Regions from separate parts of the Paenibacillus sp. sg306046 genome, predicted to be linked through region 1. Evidence: predicted binding sites of a transcription regulator. Region 1 holds the regulator's gene; each other region holds the start of a gene.
The links. Region 1 encodes LexA, which represses DNA repair genes until DNA is damaged. Its sites were predicted from a motif close to CGAACATATGTTCG; they were not measured.

Region 1 (6,010 bases):
ATTTTTCCTGTTTAAGACCGATGAGAAGGGGAACCCTACGCTGGAGCTGAATGACCAGGGCGGATATTTCGATCTGGCGCCGACCGATCTTGGCGAGAACTGCCGTCGTGAAATCGTGCTGACGCTGGAAGAAATGGGTTTTGAAATTGAAGCGTCCCACCATGAGGTAGCTCCTGGCCAGCATGAAATTGACTTCAAATATGCCGATGCTATCAAAGCTGCCGACCAAATTCAAACGTTTAAGCTTGTTGTTAAAACGGTTGCCCGTCAGCATGGCTTGCATGCGACCTTCATGCCTAAGCCGTTGTTCGGCGTAAACGGTTCCGGGATGCATGCGCACCAGTCGCTGTTCCGCGGCAATGAAAACTCGTTCTACGATGAAAGCGACAAGCTCGGCTTGAGTGCGACGGCCCGTTATTATATGGCTGGCATTTTGCGCCATGCGCGTGCATTCGCTGCGATTACGAACCCTACCGTCAACTCGTACAAGCGTCTCGTACCAGGCTACGAAGCGCCTTGTTACGTAGCTTGGTCGGCAAGCAACCGCAGCCCGATGATCCGCATCCCGGCATCCCGCGGTCTTAGCACACGCGTGGAAGTTCGCAACCCGGACCCGGCAGCCAACCCTTACCTGGCGCTTGCGGTTATGCTGAAGGCCGGCTTGGACGGGATCAAGAACAAAATGCAGCTGCCGCCTCCGACGGACCGCAACATTTATGTGATGTCCGAAGAGGAGCGGGAGGAGCAAGGTATTCCAAGCTTGCCGGTTAACCTGAAGCAGGCGCTTGACGAGTTGCTTCGCGACGATGTCATCTGCGATGCGCTGGGCGATCACGCCTTGGCTCACTTCGTTGAGCTGAAGGAAATCGAATGGGACATCTATCGGACGCAGGTACACGCTTGGGAGAGAGAGCAGTATTTAACGTTGTATTAAAAGCTGACGCAGTAACGGGGGTTCGGGAAACCGGACGCCCGTTTTTTATGTTACGGCACGCGGTTGCTCATTTTTGGACGGACTCGGGTGAATTTTACTTGGGTGCAGACAGGTTGAATGCAGGAGCAGTCAAAGCAAATGAGGAAGGGCGGTGGACACGATGGCGAACGCGATTCTTCGGGTCCAGGCAAGTTTGAGTGAAACCGAGCAGGAGCAAGTCCGGCTGCTTCACGCGCAGGCTGAGCAAGCGGACGGCTTCCAAATTCCCGTGCATCTGGATACCTCCTTCAATAGCAAGCGTGATATGCCCGCTTATTTGCTGATGGAGGAGCAAGGGCAGCTTGCCAGCTTTGTGAGCTTGTTTGCGCCGGGCTTGGATGAAGCGGAATTGTCCGGCTTTACGCGTCCGCAGAGCAGAGTCCGCGGTTATTTCACCGCTTTGGTCGCGCAGGCGGCACATTTATTGGCGCAGCATCAGATCAGGGAGCTGTTGTTTTTGACCGCGCCCGAAGCAACGGCGGCCCATTCCTTCTTGCGGCGGCTGGGAGCAGTCTATGCTTATACGGAATATACGCTTTGTCGCCAAGTTGGATCAATGAGTTCGAACGCGAAAGGGACGGGGCGAATCTCGCTGCGCAGGATCAAGCCAGGTGAAGATTTGCAGCCGTTTGCCCAGCTGTCGAATGCTGTATTTCATACCAGGATAGAGGAAGGATTGGTTCGCTTTGAGAACGGAATCGCTTCTGCCAATCGGGTGGAGTATGCAGCGATGACAGACGGCGAGCTGGCGGGCATTTGCGGCTTGCTGCTAGAAGAAGCTGAAGCTACGATGTATGGCTTCGGCATTCATCCTGCCCGTCAGCGGACTGGGCTGGGAAGGGAGCTGCTTGGTTTAATGGAACAGGAGGCTCGGGCGGCAGGCGCGACATGGCTTGTGCTGGATGTTGACAGCCGCAATGAACCGGCTTGCAGCTTGTACCGCGCCTGCGGGTTTCAAAGTCGTCTGGCGACCGACTATTACCGGGCAAGTGTGGAGGCTGTGCAGGAGCGGCTGGCGCAGGAGCATGATCCAGACATTTTGTGATTGCTCTGCTGCGCTGGGTACGGGATAAGTTTGTTAGTCCCTAGCCGCCTGAAAATTCATGGACAGTTAAAAACCCGTCAGGCTGCATCACCGGAGCATGGTGACAGTCTGACGGGTTTTGTCGTTTGGCGAACGGATGTATAGTGATCGGAAACCAGACGCTCTGTCAACCTGGCTGTTGCGTTTGGCGGAAGCGAGTTAATGAATATTGCGGAATACGCCGATGACTTTGCCGAGAATGGAGACGTTCGTTAACCGCAGCGGGTCCATCGTCGGGTTTTCCGGCTGCAGGCGAATATGGTCTTTTTCTTTGTAGAAGGTTTTGACCGTTGCTTCATCTTCTTCGGTCATGGCAACTACGATATCGCCGTTGTTGGCCGTTTGCTGCTGGCGAACGATGACATAATCGCCGTTATGAATGCCGGCATCAATCATGCTTTCGCCAATAACACTGAGCATAAACACGTTATGCTCGCCGACAAAATGCGTAGGCAGCGGGAAGTAATCCTCGATATTTTCAGTTGCCGTGATCGGAACGCCAGCTGTTACCCGGCCGATCAGCGGGACGCGGGCTACGGCGACAGCAAATGCTCCGTCACCGGATGCGCCGTCCAAAATCTCAATCGCCCGCGGTTTCGTCGGGTCGCGTCGGATCAGACCTTTTTTCTCAAGTCGTTCCAGGTGGCCATGGACAGTGGAGCTAGAGGCAAGTCCGACCGCTTCGCCGATTTCACGGACGGAAGGCGGGTAGCCCTTATCTTTTACTTCTGTTTTGATGAAGTTAAGAATCGCTTGCTGGCGAGAAGAAATTTTGCTCATCGTATCACTCCAATGATAGGGAATCGTTATGTCGAAGTATATCACAGAATAACCGTTCGTACAAACATAAGTTCGAAAAAAACGATTGACGCAAACGTTTGTTCGTGATAATTTAGGATATAGACAGAACGAATGTTTGGGGGGGCTGCGAGATGATTCAAACCATTGCATTTCAAGATACAGGTTATGGCGCCGACAGAAAAAGAGCTTTACGCAGGAGGGCCACGCGGGAGGAGCGTGTTGCTGTCATAACTGCTGCGCTTGGGGTGCTGCTTCTGACGAGCTTCCTGATCACGATGCTGCTTGATCACTCGGACGCCTATGCGGCAGGTCCACAGACGAAAGCACAGATGTCGATCGTTGTAAACAACGGGGACACGCTCTGGAGGATCGCTTCGGCACATAAATCGCCTGATGTGAACATTCAGGTTTATATATATGAAATAAAAAAGTTGAACGGAATGAAGGATTCCTCCTTGCGGTCCGGTCAAAAGCTGCTGCTTCCTTAAAAGCGCGAACGTTCGTGATTTCCGATCTCCTCAAGCCTTCTCTTGACAATACATGCCCGGAATGTCAAAGTATAATTTGAGCTATTCAGGACAAGGAAGGGGCAAGGAGGATCAGTATGCAGGAAGCGGATCACGATGAAACAGTCAAAAGGATTAATGAGCTGGCCCGCAAAGCGAAGGCCGAAGGATTAACCGAGTCAGAACTGGAGGAGCGGAACGAGCTGCGAGCCAAATATATCCAATCGTTCAAATCTTCCTTGCGCAGTCAACTCGACAATATCAAGTTTGTGGATGAGGATGACGAGAAGAAGTAAAGGGCGGGGGTCGGCATGAACTATCGGATTTTGGGGAAAAGCGGTCTTGTTGTGTCTGAGCTTTGTTTAGGTACGATGACGTTTGGTTCTTCAACGAGCGAAAGCGACTCCATCCATATGATAGACCGCTTCCTGGAGCAGGGCGGCAATTTTATTGATACCGCTAACGTGTACGTATCAGGTAAATCGGAGGAGATCGTCGGCAAAGCGATCCGCCATCGCCGTTCTGATATCGTACTGGCGACTAAGGTCAGAATGGCTGTCGGTTCCGGCGTCAATGAACGCGGTCTGTCACGCAAGCATATTTTGGATGGGGTTCATGACAGCCTGAAACGGCTGCAAACCGATTACATTGATTTGTATCAGGTTCATGTCGGGGACCACCTGACACCGATCGAAGAAACGCTGCGCACCTTGGATGATCTGGTTTCCAGCGGCAAGGTACGTTATATCGGCTGTTCGAACTTTCTCGCCTATCAATTGATGAAGGCGTTAGGGATCAGCGATTTTAACCGCTATGCGCGGTTTATTTCCGTTCAGCCGCAGTACAGTCTGGTCAGCCGTGAGATGGATCGTGAGGTTATCCCGCTTTGTCTGGAGGAAAACGTTGGGATTATTCCATGGGCGCCGCTCGGCGGCGGTTTTCTGACAGGGCGGTATGAACGCGGAGTCGAGCCAAGCGAAGGCAGGCTGGCGGCGAAAGCCGGGGAAAGCAGATGGGAGCTGCGCAGCACGGATAAAAACTTCCGTATTTTAGACGAGCTGCTGGCCGTTGCAAGAGAAACCGGCAAGTCGCCCGCTCAGATTGCTCTGAACTGGCTGATTCATCAGCCTGGCATTACTTCTCCAATCTTCGGCGCGCGTACGTTGGGTCAATATGAGGATAATATGGGGACAACCGGCTGGAAGCTTTCTGATGATCACTGGAATCGGCTGGATCAGGTCAGTGCGTTGCCTTCTGAATACCCGTACCGTTTTATTGAGAAGTTTCGCCGCGAACTATAAGACGTGCATAAGGATAAGGGGATTAAACGATGTCATCTCGCAAGTGGGAACGTATGGTGCGCAAAAATACCAAATTATCAGCGCAGCGTAATAAAAGCGGCAGCACCAGCACTGCGGTTAAGTCGACGGACGGCTCCGTGACCTTCAAAGGGCGCAGCTGGCTCCTGCCGATGCTGTTGACAGCTACCGGAGTGTTCTGTTTTGTAACCTTTAGCCAAATTCCTGGGCAGGAAACGATGTATTGGGTAACCGGGGCCAGCTACATTTTGCTGGCGCTGCTGATGTATTGGGTTCGAAGACCGTTTCTTAAAGTGAGCAAGTCGTCCATTGCCTCACGACGTTTTGGCGGAGATCGCGTAATGGATGCATCGCAAATTCAGGACATTGTGTTTGCCAAAGATACGATTATAGTGACGCTCAAGCCAAAGGGAAACCGCTGGGCATTTTCTAAAGTGTTTCATCAAATGCCGGTTGATTCGATGAAAGAAAAGCTGACCGAATTTGCAACGAAAAACGGCATTGAGCTTAAACAGGACGCAAAAGCTTAACCAGCCTGACCTACAACGATACAAGCATAAGAAAGAGGAGCACAACGATGACAATCAAGGCCGTTTTATTTGACTTGGATGACACTTTGCTATGGGATGACCGTAGTGTGAAGGAAGCGTTTGAAGCGACCTGTGCGGAAGCTGCTCGGAACTATAAGGACATTGATCCGGCTCGCCTTGAAGAGGAAGTGCGCCGGGAGGCCAGAGCTTTGTATGAGACGTTCGACACATTTGCGTTCACGAAGATGATCGGCATCAATCCGTTTGAGGGTCTGTGGGCGAACTTTACACAAGGAGAGCAAGAGGAATTCCGCAAGCTGCAGGCATTGGCTCCCGGCTATCGCAAGGAATCCTGGACACGCGGCTTGCTGGCGCTTGGCATCGACGATGCAGCGCTGGGCGCAAAGCTGGCGGAGCTGTTTCCAGCCGAGCGCAGACAACGGCCGATTGTGTATGAGGAAACCTTTGAGGTGCTCGATCAGTTGAAAGCCAAGTACAAGCTGCTGCTGCTGACCAACGGCTCACCGGACCTGCAAAAGGAAAAGCTGGCAGGCGTCCCTGCGCTGGCGCCTTATTTCGACCATATTATTATTTCCGGCGAGTTCGGTGAAGGGAAGCCTGCTGCATCTATTTTCCACCATGCGATGGAACAGCTGCAGATTGCTCCAGAAGAAGGCGTGATGATCGGGGATAAGCTGACGACTGATATTTTGGGCTCTAACACAGTCGGAATGCGTAATATGTGGATTAATCGCCACGAGCTGGAGCTGATTGGAGAGATTCGTCCGGTTCATGAA
Region 2 (6,010 bases), on a different contig from region 1:
CCGTGCCGGAATCGAAGTGATGGCCCGTATGTTCGGGGTGCTGCTGCTGATTATGTTCGGGTTTATTATGCTGGTATGGCTGCTCGTTTCGCCGTATTACCAGCTTGAATATGTGCTGCCGCTTATGCCAGACGGCTTCAAGCCGATTATGCACGGCGCTTACATCGCCCTGGGATTCCCTTATCTGAAGATCGTCATCTACAGTCTGCCGTTCCCCTTTGTCCGGCCGCAGGCAAGCCGGAAGCTTGGCAAGTATATGCTCGGCGCGCTGGCGCTAAACGGCGTCACGTTATCGGTCTCCATTCTCGTCTGCATCGTGGTGCTCGGACCGCTGTCCGGCGACTTGAAATATTCGCTTTACCAGCTGACGCGGTTGATTTTTGTTGAAGAAATTATCGAACGGATTGAGTCGGTCATCGATATCTCGCTGATCGCAGGCTCCTTCATGAAAGCATCCATCGTCCTGTTTATTCTCGCGCAGAGCATCGCCCAGGTATGCAGGCTCACCCAGTACCGGCTGCTCGTATTGCCGCTGGCGCTGCTCTGTCTGCTGCTGTCGGTGACGATGTATGCCAACGGCGCTGCCTTTAATGAAGACGGCTTCACCGCATGGACGCTGCTCGACGCTCTCGCCTACGGACTTCCGCCGCTTGTGATCCTGATCGTGAGCCTTTGGAAAAAATCGGTGCAAACCGGTCCGCAGCCAAGCCCGCGTTGATAACCAGCGCTCAGCGCATCCGGCCCCGAATCGAAAGCTGTGTCGCTGCCGCTGCGCGGCTTCTCCCCGATCAGGGCCGCCAGCCGTAACGAAGCCGATCAGGCTTCAGCTGCCACGCGGCCGATCATGTCCTGAATATACGCCTTCAACCGGACACTTATTTCCGAACGCATCACATCCCGCGTCATCCCGAAGCGTTCCTCATAGCCTCGGCATAGAAACCGGTGGTACACGACGAAATCCGCATGCTCGTCACTGATGATTTTTATGTTGCGTTTCGTCAGCTCACGCCGCAGCTCGTACATATCTTTGCTGATTTTGTTCATCACCACCTGGCCCGCAGCCAAATAAAGCTGCTTGAGCAGGTTAGGACTGCGCTCCAGATCATCCACGCTTTTTTGTACCATCGTCAGCATATGCGGCAATAAAATATAGTCGCGGATCATCGTAAGCTCCCCCGAGGTAGGCCGAGACGTCTTTGGCGGGTCGTTTCGATGTTCGTATTGCTCTTGATGTTCGGTGAGCAGCATTTTTGATTTCCACCGCTCGTTGCCGTCCAGCTTGCTCATCTGTAATGACCTCCGATCTGTTCCGCTCGTTCTCGCGCTACTCCGGCTTTTAACACAGAGGAAGCCCGCATAATCGCCGTACTGCCAAACTTGTCCTTGATGTCATCCGTCACTTTTTCCAAGCTATACGCTTTCTCCCGGTCCTCGAACAAGGTAAGCTGATAGACGCGGTCATCCACCAGCCGTGTGAGCGAAAGCTGCAAATGACTGACAGGCTTGCCGCTCCAATAGGTCCGGAAAATCCGGAGCACTGCTGCAGCTATTTCATGCGAAAGTGAGGTAGGCTGCTCCAGCGTTACCTGCCGGCTAAATCCGGCAGACCTGCCTCCATCGTTCTCCGCTGCGCCAACGGTCACCACCTGGCCCATATAACCGTACCTTCTGCTGCGGCGGCATACCTCCACGACCAACTCCAGCAGGACCACCTCAATATCCTCCTGCTTCCCGTACAAGCTGCTGCGCAGCACCTTCCCGTGGCTAATTGATTTCAACGGGCTGCGAATGCTCGGCACAACCGGGCTCGGATCAATGCCCCTTGCCGTCTGCCAATAGTACTCGGCTTGAATATCGCTTTGCTTGCCCATCTCCCGGCGCATGCGCCGTTTGAAGTCGGCCAATTCCAAGCGTGCAATGTCCCCAATCGTCGTTAATCCCATATGCATAAAATGACGGGTCATTCGCGACGCGACCATAAACATGCGGTGGACCGGCAGCGGCCACAGCTCCGATTCGATATTGTCAACGCCGAGCCGGAAAATGCCCTCAGGCGTTTTTTTCGCGAAATTGTCCGTCGCCATCTTGGCTAATATTTTGGTTGGCCCGATGCCGCAGCGCGTCCAAACGCCGGTTGACAGCAGCACGCGGGCCTGGATTTGCCGGGCCATTTCTTCTGGAGAAGCAAACCACGCTCTGGAGCCGGTAACATCGAGAAATTGCTCGTCAATGCTGTACGGCTCCACCTGATCGCTAAACGATTCCAGAATCTCCGTAATCAACAAAGATACGGTGATGTAGGTTTGCATCCGCGGCCGAATGATGTGTAAGCCCGGACACTTGGCAAGCGCCTCGCCTATTCGTTCAGCCGTCGTGACGCCGTGAGCCTTGGCGACTGGACAAGCCGCGAGAATGATGCCGGAGCGGCGTGCCGGATCGCCGACAGCTACCGGCTTGTCTTTTAACGCAGGATGAGCCGCTTTTTCAATGGACGCGTAGAACGATTGGCCGTCGGCCAGCAAAATTGTGCGGGCGGCTTCTCCGACGCCGCGAATCATCGCTGCTGTACCTGCAGGCGAGCCAGCAGAGCGGTCAGCTCGGCTTTGATCAGACTGCGGAGCAGCTTGAAGTGGTGAATGTATCCGCGTACCTTGTACTCCGCTTCGATGCCTTGGGCGTTCATCGTGGTGGTCAGCACCTGCAGCTGCTGTCTTCTCATCTTTGCCTTGCTCGCCTGCAATTCCAGATGAATCCGGGCTTCCAGCTGCTCCAGATAAGCCAGCACATGCGCATACACCAGCTTATCTCGGTGCCGGCTCAGCTCATCCATGTCCCGGAGCAGCATATCCCGCAGCACCGGCAGCAGCACGCATGCTTTAATGACCTGCAAATCTTCCTCTTGCTCGATTGTTGGATTCATCCCGCTCATCCCGCCTTTCACGAACGTATATTCTTATTTATTATATACCGAACAAACGTTCCTTATGCAACGGTATTTTGTGGAAGCAGGCCGGGAAATGAAAAAAAACCAACGAAAACATTCGTTGGCTGTTGGCTGGCAAACATTATTCGATGGTTTGGCTGCTCCTCATCCCGCTAAAAGCCGCTGCGGACCGTCTCCTTGCCGTCATCGAGGAGATCAGCTCCATGGCCTGTTCCGCCATTGGCGAACACCGCATTAGCCTGGCAGCGCGGCGAGCTGAGCCGTATAGCAGCTTCCGAACAGCGGAACAGCGTATTGCCGGTGATCACGTTAGCGCGGCAAACGGCGCCTGCCTTCTCGCCCAGCACCGACAGCTGGATGCCTGTCTTCGCCCGGCGTACCTCATTGCCCGTCACCGTGTTCTCGTCGCTGTTCAGCAGCGCGATGCCTGCCGGGCAATCGACCAGCTGATTGCCGATCAGCTGATTGCCTGTCGGACGCTCCGTTTCAGCCGCCGCATCCCCCTCCAGCGCAATGCCTGCTTCCGCAGCGCGCACGATCGTATTGCCGGCGATTCGATTATCCACACAATAACCGCGCAGCACAATCCCCTGCTTGCAGCTCGTGTCTCCTTTGTCAAGACCGGCCGCAGTCACCTGATTGCCCTCGATCCGCAGACCGATGCAGGGCTGCAGCGGCGAGGATACCGTAATCAGGGAAGCTTTGCAGGCTGCCGCCACATTGCCGGTCACAACGGAATACGAGCAGCCGGCCGTCACGTAAATACACGGCTTGTCCATCTGGCTGAACCGGTTGTCCGCCACCAGATTGCCCTCTCCCGCCTCCAGGTAAACCCCATGCCCTTGTCCCGCGCTGTCGCTGGAAATAAGCGTATCGAAATCACACTCGCGGATGGTCGTCTGCTTGCTGTTTCTTGCGCCGATGCCGTTCACAATCCAGTAGAAGGCGCAGTTCTGCACCGTCACCTGCTCGCAATCCTTGAGGTCAATTCCCCGCTCGACCAGCTCGGTCTGCGTGCTGGCGGAAATGGAGCCTTGACCCTGGAAGGACAGATGCTCGATCAGGGCCTTCTTCACCTTGTTGCCGAGCAGCAGCGGTATGCCGAGCCGGCTGGACTTGATTGTCGTCGCGCCAACGCCGTCCCCGACCAGCCTTACTCCGGACAACAAAACGAGGCTGGAGTTGATGTAATACGTCCCCGCAGGCAGGTAAACCGTGCCGCCAAACCGCCCGGTTCCGGCGGCCTGAATCGCCGCCTGAATGGCCGAGGCGTCATTTTCATGGGAAAAGCCGTTGCCCTTCGCACCGTAGTCCTTCACATTCAGCCAGCCGGCTGCTGCGCCCGGCAGCTGAGCAAGCGGAGCCGCCGCAGCCGGCTGCAGGCCTCCTCCGCCGAGCATCAGTCCCGCCGCCGTCGTGCCCATCGCCGCGATCAGCTTGCGCCGTGACCATTTCTTGTCCTGCTGTGAATCCGCATCCATGGACATCCCGCTCCCCTCAGCCAAATTGTATATAAGTTAAATAAATGCTGTATACGCTACCTATAAAAATTATAACTTTGCGCAAGCGCTTTGACAATTCATAGTTTCCAGCAGGGCCGTCACGCAATAAGGCGCCCCGGCCACTTGACAGTGTGGCTGCGGAGCGCCCTGGCTTGCCTCATCACGGAGACACCGGACTACCGGAACATCGTCCATAGCTTGATCAGATGAAACGTATTGTTCGGGTCAATCTTCTGTGAAATCACAAAGTTTACGAGATGCTCGGCCTGCTGGTCCGTCACCTTTTCCCCCAGCGCCTTGGTCAGCACGCTGACGAAACGCCGAACCTTCATCCGATCCTGCAAATCAGCCTTCGTGACGCCGTGCAAAATCATTTTTACCCGTTCCTTCGTTTCCGGATGCTTCATCTTCTGCTTGATCCGCTCAATCTGGACGGGATCGAAGCCGTGCTTCAAATAACTCACGAACGCGCACCTCCGCCTGTCTCTGACTTTGTCGCCTAGCCTACAAACTAAGTCTATGACGGAGAGCTTGTCTATGTGTACCGATTTGTTGATCAAATTCACTACGCCGTCGCAGCGCCCGGTTCGTGAGGCTTCCTCAAGCTAGTCCAGCAGCTCGCTGTCGAAAATATGTTCGCGCTGCAGGAACGCCCGCAGCGGCAAGTACGGCGCGCCCGTCCAAAATTCGGGCTGCTTGACCAGCTCCGCCGCATCGTCGCGCGCCTGCTCCATCGTTTCGAAATCCGCCGCCATATCGGCGAGCCGGAAGTCGGGCACCCCGCTTTGCTTCGTGCCGAAAAAGTCGCCCGGTCCGCGCAATTCCAGATCACGCCGGGCAATTTCGAAGCCGTCGTTCGTATCGGTCATCGCCTTCATTCGCTCTTTGCCGATTTCATTTTTCGGATCGGCGATCAGCACGCAATACGATTGATGCTCGCCGCGTCCGACACGCCCGCGCAGCTGGTGCAGCTGCGACAAGCCGAAGCGGTCAGCGTCGTAGACAACCATCAGCGTCGAATTCGGCACGTCCACGCCGACCTCGATGACCGTTGTCGATACGAGCACCTGGATGCTCCCTTCACTGAACTCCCGCATGATGGCATCCTTCTCGGCCGCAGGCATCCGCCCATGCAGCAGCCCTACCCGGTACGCAGGGAAAGCAAACTGCAGCTGGGCATGAATATCAATGGCGTTCTGCACGTCCAGCTTCTCCGACTCCTCGATCAGCGGGCAGATGACATAAGCCTGTCTGCCTGCCTCCACCTCCCGGCTGATAAAGCCAAGCACCCGCTCCAGCAGCGTATGCGGCACCGCATACGTCAGGATCGGCTTGCGCCCCTTCGGCAGCTCGCGCAGCGTCGACACATCAAGATCGCCGAACGCCGTAATCGCCAGCGTACGGGGGATCGGCGTCGCGGTCATCGACAGCACGTCCGGATTCATCCCCTTGCGCCGCAGCACGCTGCGCTGGTTCACCCCGAAGCGATGCTGCTCGTCGGTAACAACAAGTCCCAGCGACCGAAAAAAAACGTCCTCCTGGATCAGCGCATGCGTGCCTACCA
Region 3 (6,010 bases), on a different contig from region 1:
AAAAGGACGTGATCAGCCAGCGGCCCTTCTGCTTCATGACGCTGCCGATTTGTCCGACATACGCGCCCAGCTTGGGCGGCTCGGTTGTCCGCTTCGGCTCCTTCAGCAAAAAAAGGACCGCCAGCAGCGCGAGCAGGCAGAAGACGGGAAAGGCAAAAAAAGCGGCATACCAGACGATCAGCGCAAGCAGCGAGCCGAAAATAGGACTGAGCACTTTGCCAAAGCCATTGGAAGCTTCGGTCAGACCAAGCGCTTTGCTTTCCGTGCCGTCATTGTATAAATCTCCGGCCAACGCCATTGCAATTGGCGCTGTTCCGGCTGCTCCGAGCCCTTGAAGCACCCGCCCGATCATCATCATGGTATAGGAGTTCCATACGGCGCCGAGGCCGGCCAGCACGCCTGCGCTGCCGTAAATAATCAAAGAAGGGATCATCACCGCTTTTCGCGACAGCCGGTCGGATAAATAACCCGATACCGGAATGACGAGTCCGGCTGTTACCGAAAACAAGGTGATCACGAGGCTGCTTTGCAGCTGGCTGATGCCAAGCCGCGTCTGCAGGTCCGGCAAAATCGGCACCAGCATGGAGTTGCCGAGTACCAGCACAAGCGGGACTGTCGCGAGGGCGATAAATTCCCAGATGAGCCCGCGCGAGCCGGAGGCTGCTGACGCCTGCTTGCCCGAGGCGGCCGATTGCTTGTGCGGCTGGACCTGCTCATCAGCGATGATGTCGTTTTCGAAGGTGATCGTAAGCCGCTTCCGTTTTGTTTTTTCCATAGCTGTGCTTGTACCTCCAGGGAAGCCAATTTTAGGAGTTACTATGCCCTGAAGCAGCGTATCCCATGCGAGTCCGACCTGCAACGGGCCGTACCGACGCCGGGAATGAATGGAACAAACGTGGGCATACTGTCAGGTACATCAAGCCGTAGAGGAGCCGAGCCTTTCATGAAAAAAACAAATGTACTGATCGGGCTGGCAGCGCTCGCACTGACAGCAACGGGACTGTGGCAGCAAGCCAGAAACGAGCCGCTAGCGCAGGCCGCCGCCGCCCCTGCGAAGCCGGTCATTGCCGTCAGCCAGCCTGTACCGACACAATCGCTTCAGGGGCTGGACGGCAAGGCGTATACGATCGGCGGCAAACGGGACAAGCCGATGCTGCTTAATTTCTGGGCGTCGTGGTGCGATCCGTGCCATGAGGAGGTGCCCGCTTTGAAGCAGGTTTATGAGCGGCACCGGGACAAGCTTGATTTGTACGCCGTCAATGTGACCAAAGGGGACCGGATGCAGGATGTTAAAGGCTTTGTCAGCCGTTATCGCCTGAATTTCCCTGTGCTGCTTGATACATCGGGCGGTGCGGCGCAAGATTACCGGATTTTATTTGTGCCAACCAGTTTCCTGATCGACAAGGAGGGGCGGCTGGCGGAAATCATCCATGTGCTGACGCCAGAGGAGCTGGAGCAGAAAATCCGCAAGCTTATCGGTGAATCGTCGACGGACGCTAACGGATAATCGCCAAAAAGCTGCAGAGCAGGTCCTGGACGGGGACCGCTCTGCAGCCGGGGCTGGTTACTGAAATTCAGGTTACTTTGTTTACAAGATAACCAGCGGTACGGGATTTCTTTACACGATGCACCGGATGATTCGCAAGCCGAGCCGTTCGAGCTGAACGGTTAATGGTTCACAAGGCCAAGCCGTTCCTGCTGCTCCTCCGGCTGCTTGCTGTCGGCACGCGTCTGATTCAGCAGCGCGTACCGAATGCTGTCCGCCAGCGCCTGCCAGCTTGCTTCAATAATATTTTCGGATACGCCAACGGTGCTCCAGGTGTTCTGGAAGTCGGACGACTCGATCAGCACGCGAACCTTGCCCGCCGTCGCATCCTTTTCATCAAGCACACGCACTTTATAGTCTGACAGGTGGATATTCTGGATGCCCGGATAATACTTCATTAAAGATTTGCGCAGCGCATTGTCGAGCGCATTCACCGGACCGTTGCCCTCGGCTGCGTTATAACAGGTTTGGCCATGAACCTTCAGCTTGACGATAGCCTCGGACACGACCGGCTGGTTCAGATTTTTGGCAACCATGATTTTGAAGGACTCCAGCGAAAACACTTCCTCCAGCTTGCCGTAGGCGTTGCGGATCAGCAGCTCAAGCGTCGCGTCGGCCCCCTCGAACTGGTAGCCTTGATGCTCCATCTCCTTGATCTGATCAATCAACTGCTTGGTTTGGACGTTATTGATGTCAAAGTCCAGTCCCAACTCCTGCGCCTTAAACACCAGATTGCTTTGTCCGGCCAGCTCGGATACGAGCACCCGCTGCTTGTTGCCGACCAGCTCCGGCTTCAGATGCTCGTACGTGCTGGAGTCACGGAGGATGGCCGAGACGTGGATGCCGCCCTTATGGGCGAATGCCGCCGCTCCTACATAAGGCTGGTTGATCGGCATATGCATATTCGCAATTTCACTTACATAACGCGCCACGCTTGTTAAGGCTGCCATTTGCTCGTCGCTGATCACGTTATATCCGAGCTTGAGCTGCAGAGTGGGCATGATGGATACAAGGTTGGCATTGCCACAGCGCTCGCCGTAGCCGTTGATGGTGCCCTGCACCTGGGTTGCTCCGGCCATCACGGCCGCCAAACTGTTGGCTACGCCCAGCTCGCAATCGTTATGGGCATGAATGCCGATAGGAACTTGCAGCTGCTGGCGCACTGCCGTGACAATTTCGCTGATCTCATGCGGCAGCGTCCCGCCGTTCGTATCGCACAGCACAACCCAGTCGGCCCCGGCCGCTTCCGCTTGGCGGATCGTCGACAGCGCGTAGTCCGGGTTATTTTTGTAACCGTCAAAGAAATGCTCGGCGTCATAGATGACTTCCAGTCCGTTTTGCTTCAGGTAATGGACGGAGTCGTAAATCATGGCCAAATTTTCTTCCAGCGTCGTCTGAATAGCGGTGTGTACGTGAAAATCCCAGGACTTTCCGAAAATTGTTGCGACGGAAACGCCGACTTCCAGAATCCGGTTCAGGTTGGCGTCCTGCGCAGCAAGCGTGTCTTTACGGCGCGTGCTGCCGAATGCGGTAATTTTGGCATGGCTCAGCTCAAGCTCCTTGACGCGGATAAAAAAGTCAATATCCTTGTTGTTGCTGCCCGGCCAGCCGCCTTCTATATAAGTAACCCCCAGGGCGTCGAGCTTCTGCGCAATTTTGAGCTTGTCCTCAACGGAGAGGCTGACGCCTTCTCCTTGCGTGCCGTCGCGAAGCGTCGTATCGAATATTTTTACCGTGCCAGTCATGGGAATCCTCCTGTTTCGTAATGGCTTGTCAAATGTAAATTCTAATTGTTGATTATAACACAATGTGGACGGGAGCGGGGGATGTTCGCCGAAAAAACATGGAGCAAGCGGCTGGCTGGCTGCCCTTTACGTGGCATTTATCAGATTTAGCGGGAATACGCCGACCTCTCGGGTCAGGGGGAAATTGCGTGATGTTTTTTGCGAACGTATGTGCTAAGATGAGTATGTGGTAAGGTAAAAGGAGGCTGGCGATGACTGGACGAATCCCTTCGCAGTCGGCAACACATGCGTATCCGGTGAACGGCCGGGTCATTTTGCATATCGACATGAACGCGTTCTATTGCTCTGTGCATGAGGCGGTTGAGCCTGAGCTGTACAGGGGCAAGGAGGTGGCTGTAGCCGGCAGCGTCGAGCTGCGCAAGGGGATTATTGTCACCTGCTCTTATCCGGCCCGCGCTCGCGGCGTCAAGACAGGGATGCTGGTCAGCCAGGCGCTCAAGCATTGTCCCGAGCTTCTGCTGATCCGGCCGGATTTTGACTTGTACCGGGATTTTTCCCGGCGATTTATGCGAATTGCCTATGAATATTCCCCCTTGGTCGAAACGATGTCCATCGACGAATGTTATGTCGATATTACCGGCTCCAAGTCTATGGGGACGCCGCTGGAAATTGCCGGGACGCTGCAGCGACGCATTCGCGAGGAGCTGGGGCTTCCTTGTTCGATCGGCATAGCGCCCAACAAGCTGCTAGCGAAGATGGCCTCCGATATGCGCAAGCCAAACGGTATTTCGGTGCTGCGCAAGCGCGATGTGCCGAATGTGCTCTGGCCCAGTCCCTGCGCGACCTTGTTCGGCATCGGCCAGAGAACGGCTGAAAAGCTGGTCCGTCTCAATATTCGCACGCTTGGCGAGCTGGCAAAAGCCGACGAGAAGCTGCTCATCCAGCAATTCGGGGTGCTGGGAAGCTGGCTGAAGCGAGCCGCTTGCGGAGAGGATGATTCACCGGTTAATCCGGAGCGGGAGCAAAGCAAGTCGATCGGGCATACGACAACTTTGCCGGTTAATATGACCAGACGCGCCGACCTGCACCGCGTGCTGCTGAATATCGCCGATCAGGTCGGACGCAGGCTGCGGCGCCAGGAGCTGCTGGCCCATACGGTGTCGATTACGGTGCGCGATCCCGATATGAAGACGATCACGCGCGCGGCGAAGCTGGCGGAGCCTACGGAGCATGCCGATGTATGTTATCGGACGGCCTGTCGGCTATTCGACGATTATTGGCAGGAAGGCGAGCCGGTCAGGCTGCTCGGCATCACCCTGCAAAGCTTGACTCCGCGCAGCGAGGCGGCTGTTCAGCTCGACTTGTTCAGCTACCAGCAGCAGCCGGTCAAGGAAAAGCTGAACCGGACGCTGGACGCGCTGCGCGACAAATTCGGCGAAAGCGCCGTGCTGACGGCGGGTATGCTAAGCGATGATCCGTCGGCTTTGATTCGCAACGGCAAGCTGCGCGGCACCTCGTTGCAGATGGACCATTTGCGGCTGAAGGGGCTGCACGAGGAGGACGGAGAACGGTGAAGCAAGCCCGCTCTCCGATGGGAATGAGAGGGATATTCAATTGTTTTCTATTTGAACTTTCCGTTTTTTTATAATATTATATGGTAGGATAAGAACCATTAAGTTGTACACCTATGTACACCTAAATTAGAGGAGGAAGATTGAATATGTCTAAATACACTTGGGTTGAGAAAGATACCTGTATCGCCTGTGGCGCCTGTGGCGCCACAGCTCCTGACATCTACGACTACGACGATGAGGGTCTTGCTGAGGTTATTTTTGACGGCGACGGCAACAAAGGCGTAACGGCAATTCCTGACGATCTGTACGACGATCTGCAGGATGCGCAAGACGGCTGCCCTACCGATTCGATCAAGGTTGCAGACACTCCTTTCAACTAAGCGGAACAAGCGGGCCGCTCCATCCAAAGACCTACCCTGACCAGTGCGGGGTAGGTCTTTTTTTAGCTTTTTTTGACGATTTATTTACGCCATCCTTCCGCTTTATATGGTAAGATGTAGGGGCTAGATTAATCCGCTGGGGGCTAGTTATGAAGAAGGAATTGAATAAATCGAACGTTATTTTGCTCGGCAATGGGCTGATCTTGCTGCTCTGTATTCTGCTTTTGTCATACGGAACGCTGCAGGTGCTTTCGAACCAGGTGACGTCCTGGAACTTGCAGGGAACGATGTCCCAGCAGCCGCATGAGGACATTGTCGTGGTCGGCATTGACGAGCAATCCATCAAGGAGGTAGGCCCTTATCCTTGGGACCGCAAGGAGTATGCTAAGCTGATCGCCAAGCTGGAGGAGGGCGGAGCAAAGGTCATTGCCTTCGATATCGAGTTATATACGTCGAGCAACAAGCCGGAGAGCGACCAGGCGCTCGCGGCTGAGCTGGCCAAGCATAAAAACATTATTTTGCCGTCCCATGCGCTGCTTGAAGGCGAATTTGACCGGAGCACAACGGTAAAGGCCGGCGAGCTGATCAAGGCGCGGAGCGTGCAGGAGCCGATTGAGCTGTTCAAGCCTTATGCCAACCGGGCGCACATTAATGCGGCGTTTGACCCGACGGACGGCGTTGTGCGGTTCAACTGGCTGCAGATTGATACGCCAGACGGGGTGTTCCCGTCGCTGGGTCTGGCGATGGCGCAGATGGCGGGCGTCA

Region 2: a site for LexA is predicted at 2,969-2,982, ahead of AC6ROY_RS05140 (YhjD family protein). Genes of this name have one in related genera too.
Region 3: a site for LexA is predicted at 3,493-3,506, ahead of AC6ROY_RS17160 (DNA polymerase IV). Genes of this name have one in related genera too.

What each region holds. Positions count from the first base shown of each region.
Region 1 is NZ_JCAMRT010000020.1:83,403-89,412, forward strand. Features, by position in the region: gene glnA (type I glutamate--ammonia ligase) at 1-934, shown strand, start outside; gene AC6ROY_RS19370 (GNAT family N-acetyltransferase) at 1,095-2,018, shown strand; gene lexA (transcriptional repressor LexA) at 2,217-2,837, opposite strand; gene AC6ROY_RS19380 (LysM peptidoglycan-binding domain-containing protein) at 2,990-3,346, shown strand; gene AC6ROY_RS19385 (DUF896 domain-containing protein) at 3,463-3,660, shown strand; gene AC6ROY_RS19390 (aldo/keto reductase) at 3,676-4,665, shown strand; gene AC6ROY_RS19395 (hypothetical protein) at 4,719-5,213, shown strand; gene AC6ROY_RS19400 (HAD family hydrolase) at 5,261-6,010, shown strand, end outside.
Region 2 is NZ_JCAMRT010000004.1:61,303-67,312, reverse strand. Features, by position in the region: gene AC6ROY_RS05155 (GerAB/ArcD/ProY family transporter) at 1-718, shown strand, start outside; gene AC6ROY_RS05150 (YhjD family protein) at 817-1,287, opposite strand; gene AC6ROY_RS05145 (DNA polymerase IV) at 1,284-2,558, opposite strand; gene AC6ROY_RS05140 (YhjD family protein) at 2,555-2,920, opposite strand; gene AC6ROY_RS05135 (right-handed parallel beta-helix repeat-containing protein) at 3,097-4,425, opposite strand; gene AC6ROY_RS05130 (stage VI sporulation protein F) at 4,623-4,910, opposite strand; gene recG (ATP-dependent DNA helicase RecG) at 5,052-6,010, opposite strand, start outside.
Region 3 is NZ_JCAMRT010000016.1:98,139-104,148, forward strand. Features, by position in the region: gene AC6ROY_RS17145 (MFS transporter) at 1-775, opposite strand, end outside; gene AC6ROY_RS17150 (TlpA family protein disulfide reductase) at 944-1,507, shown strand; gene cimA (citramalate synthase) at 1,669-3,291, opposite strand; gene AC6ROY_RS17160 (DNA polymerase IV) at 3,543-4,865, shown strand; gene AC6ROY_RS17165 (ferredoxin) at 5,012-5,245, shown strand; gene AC6ROY_RS17170 (CHASE2 domain-containing protein) at 5,395-6,010, shown strand, end outside.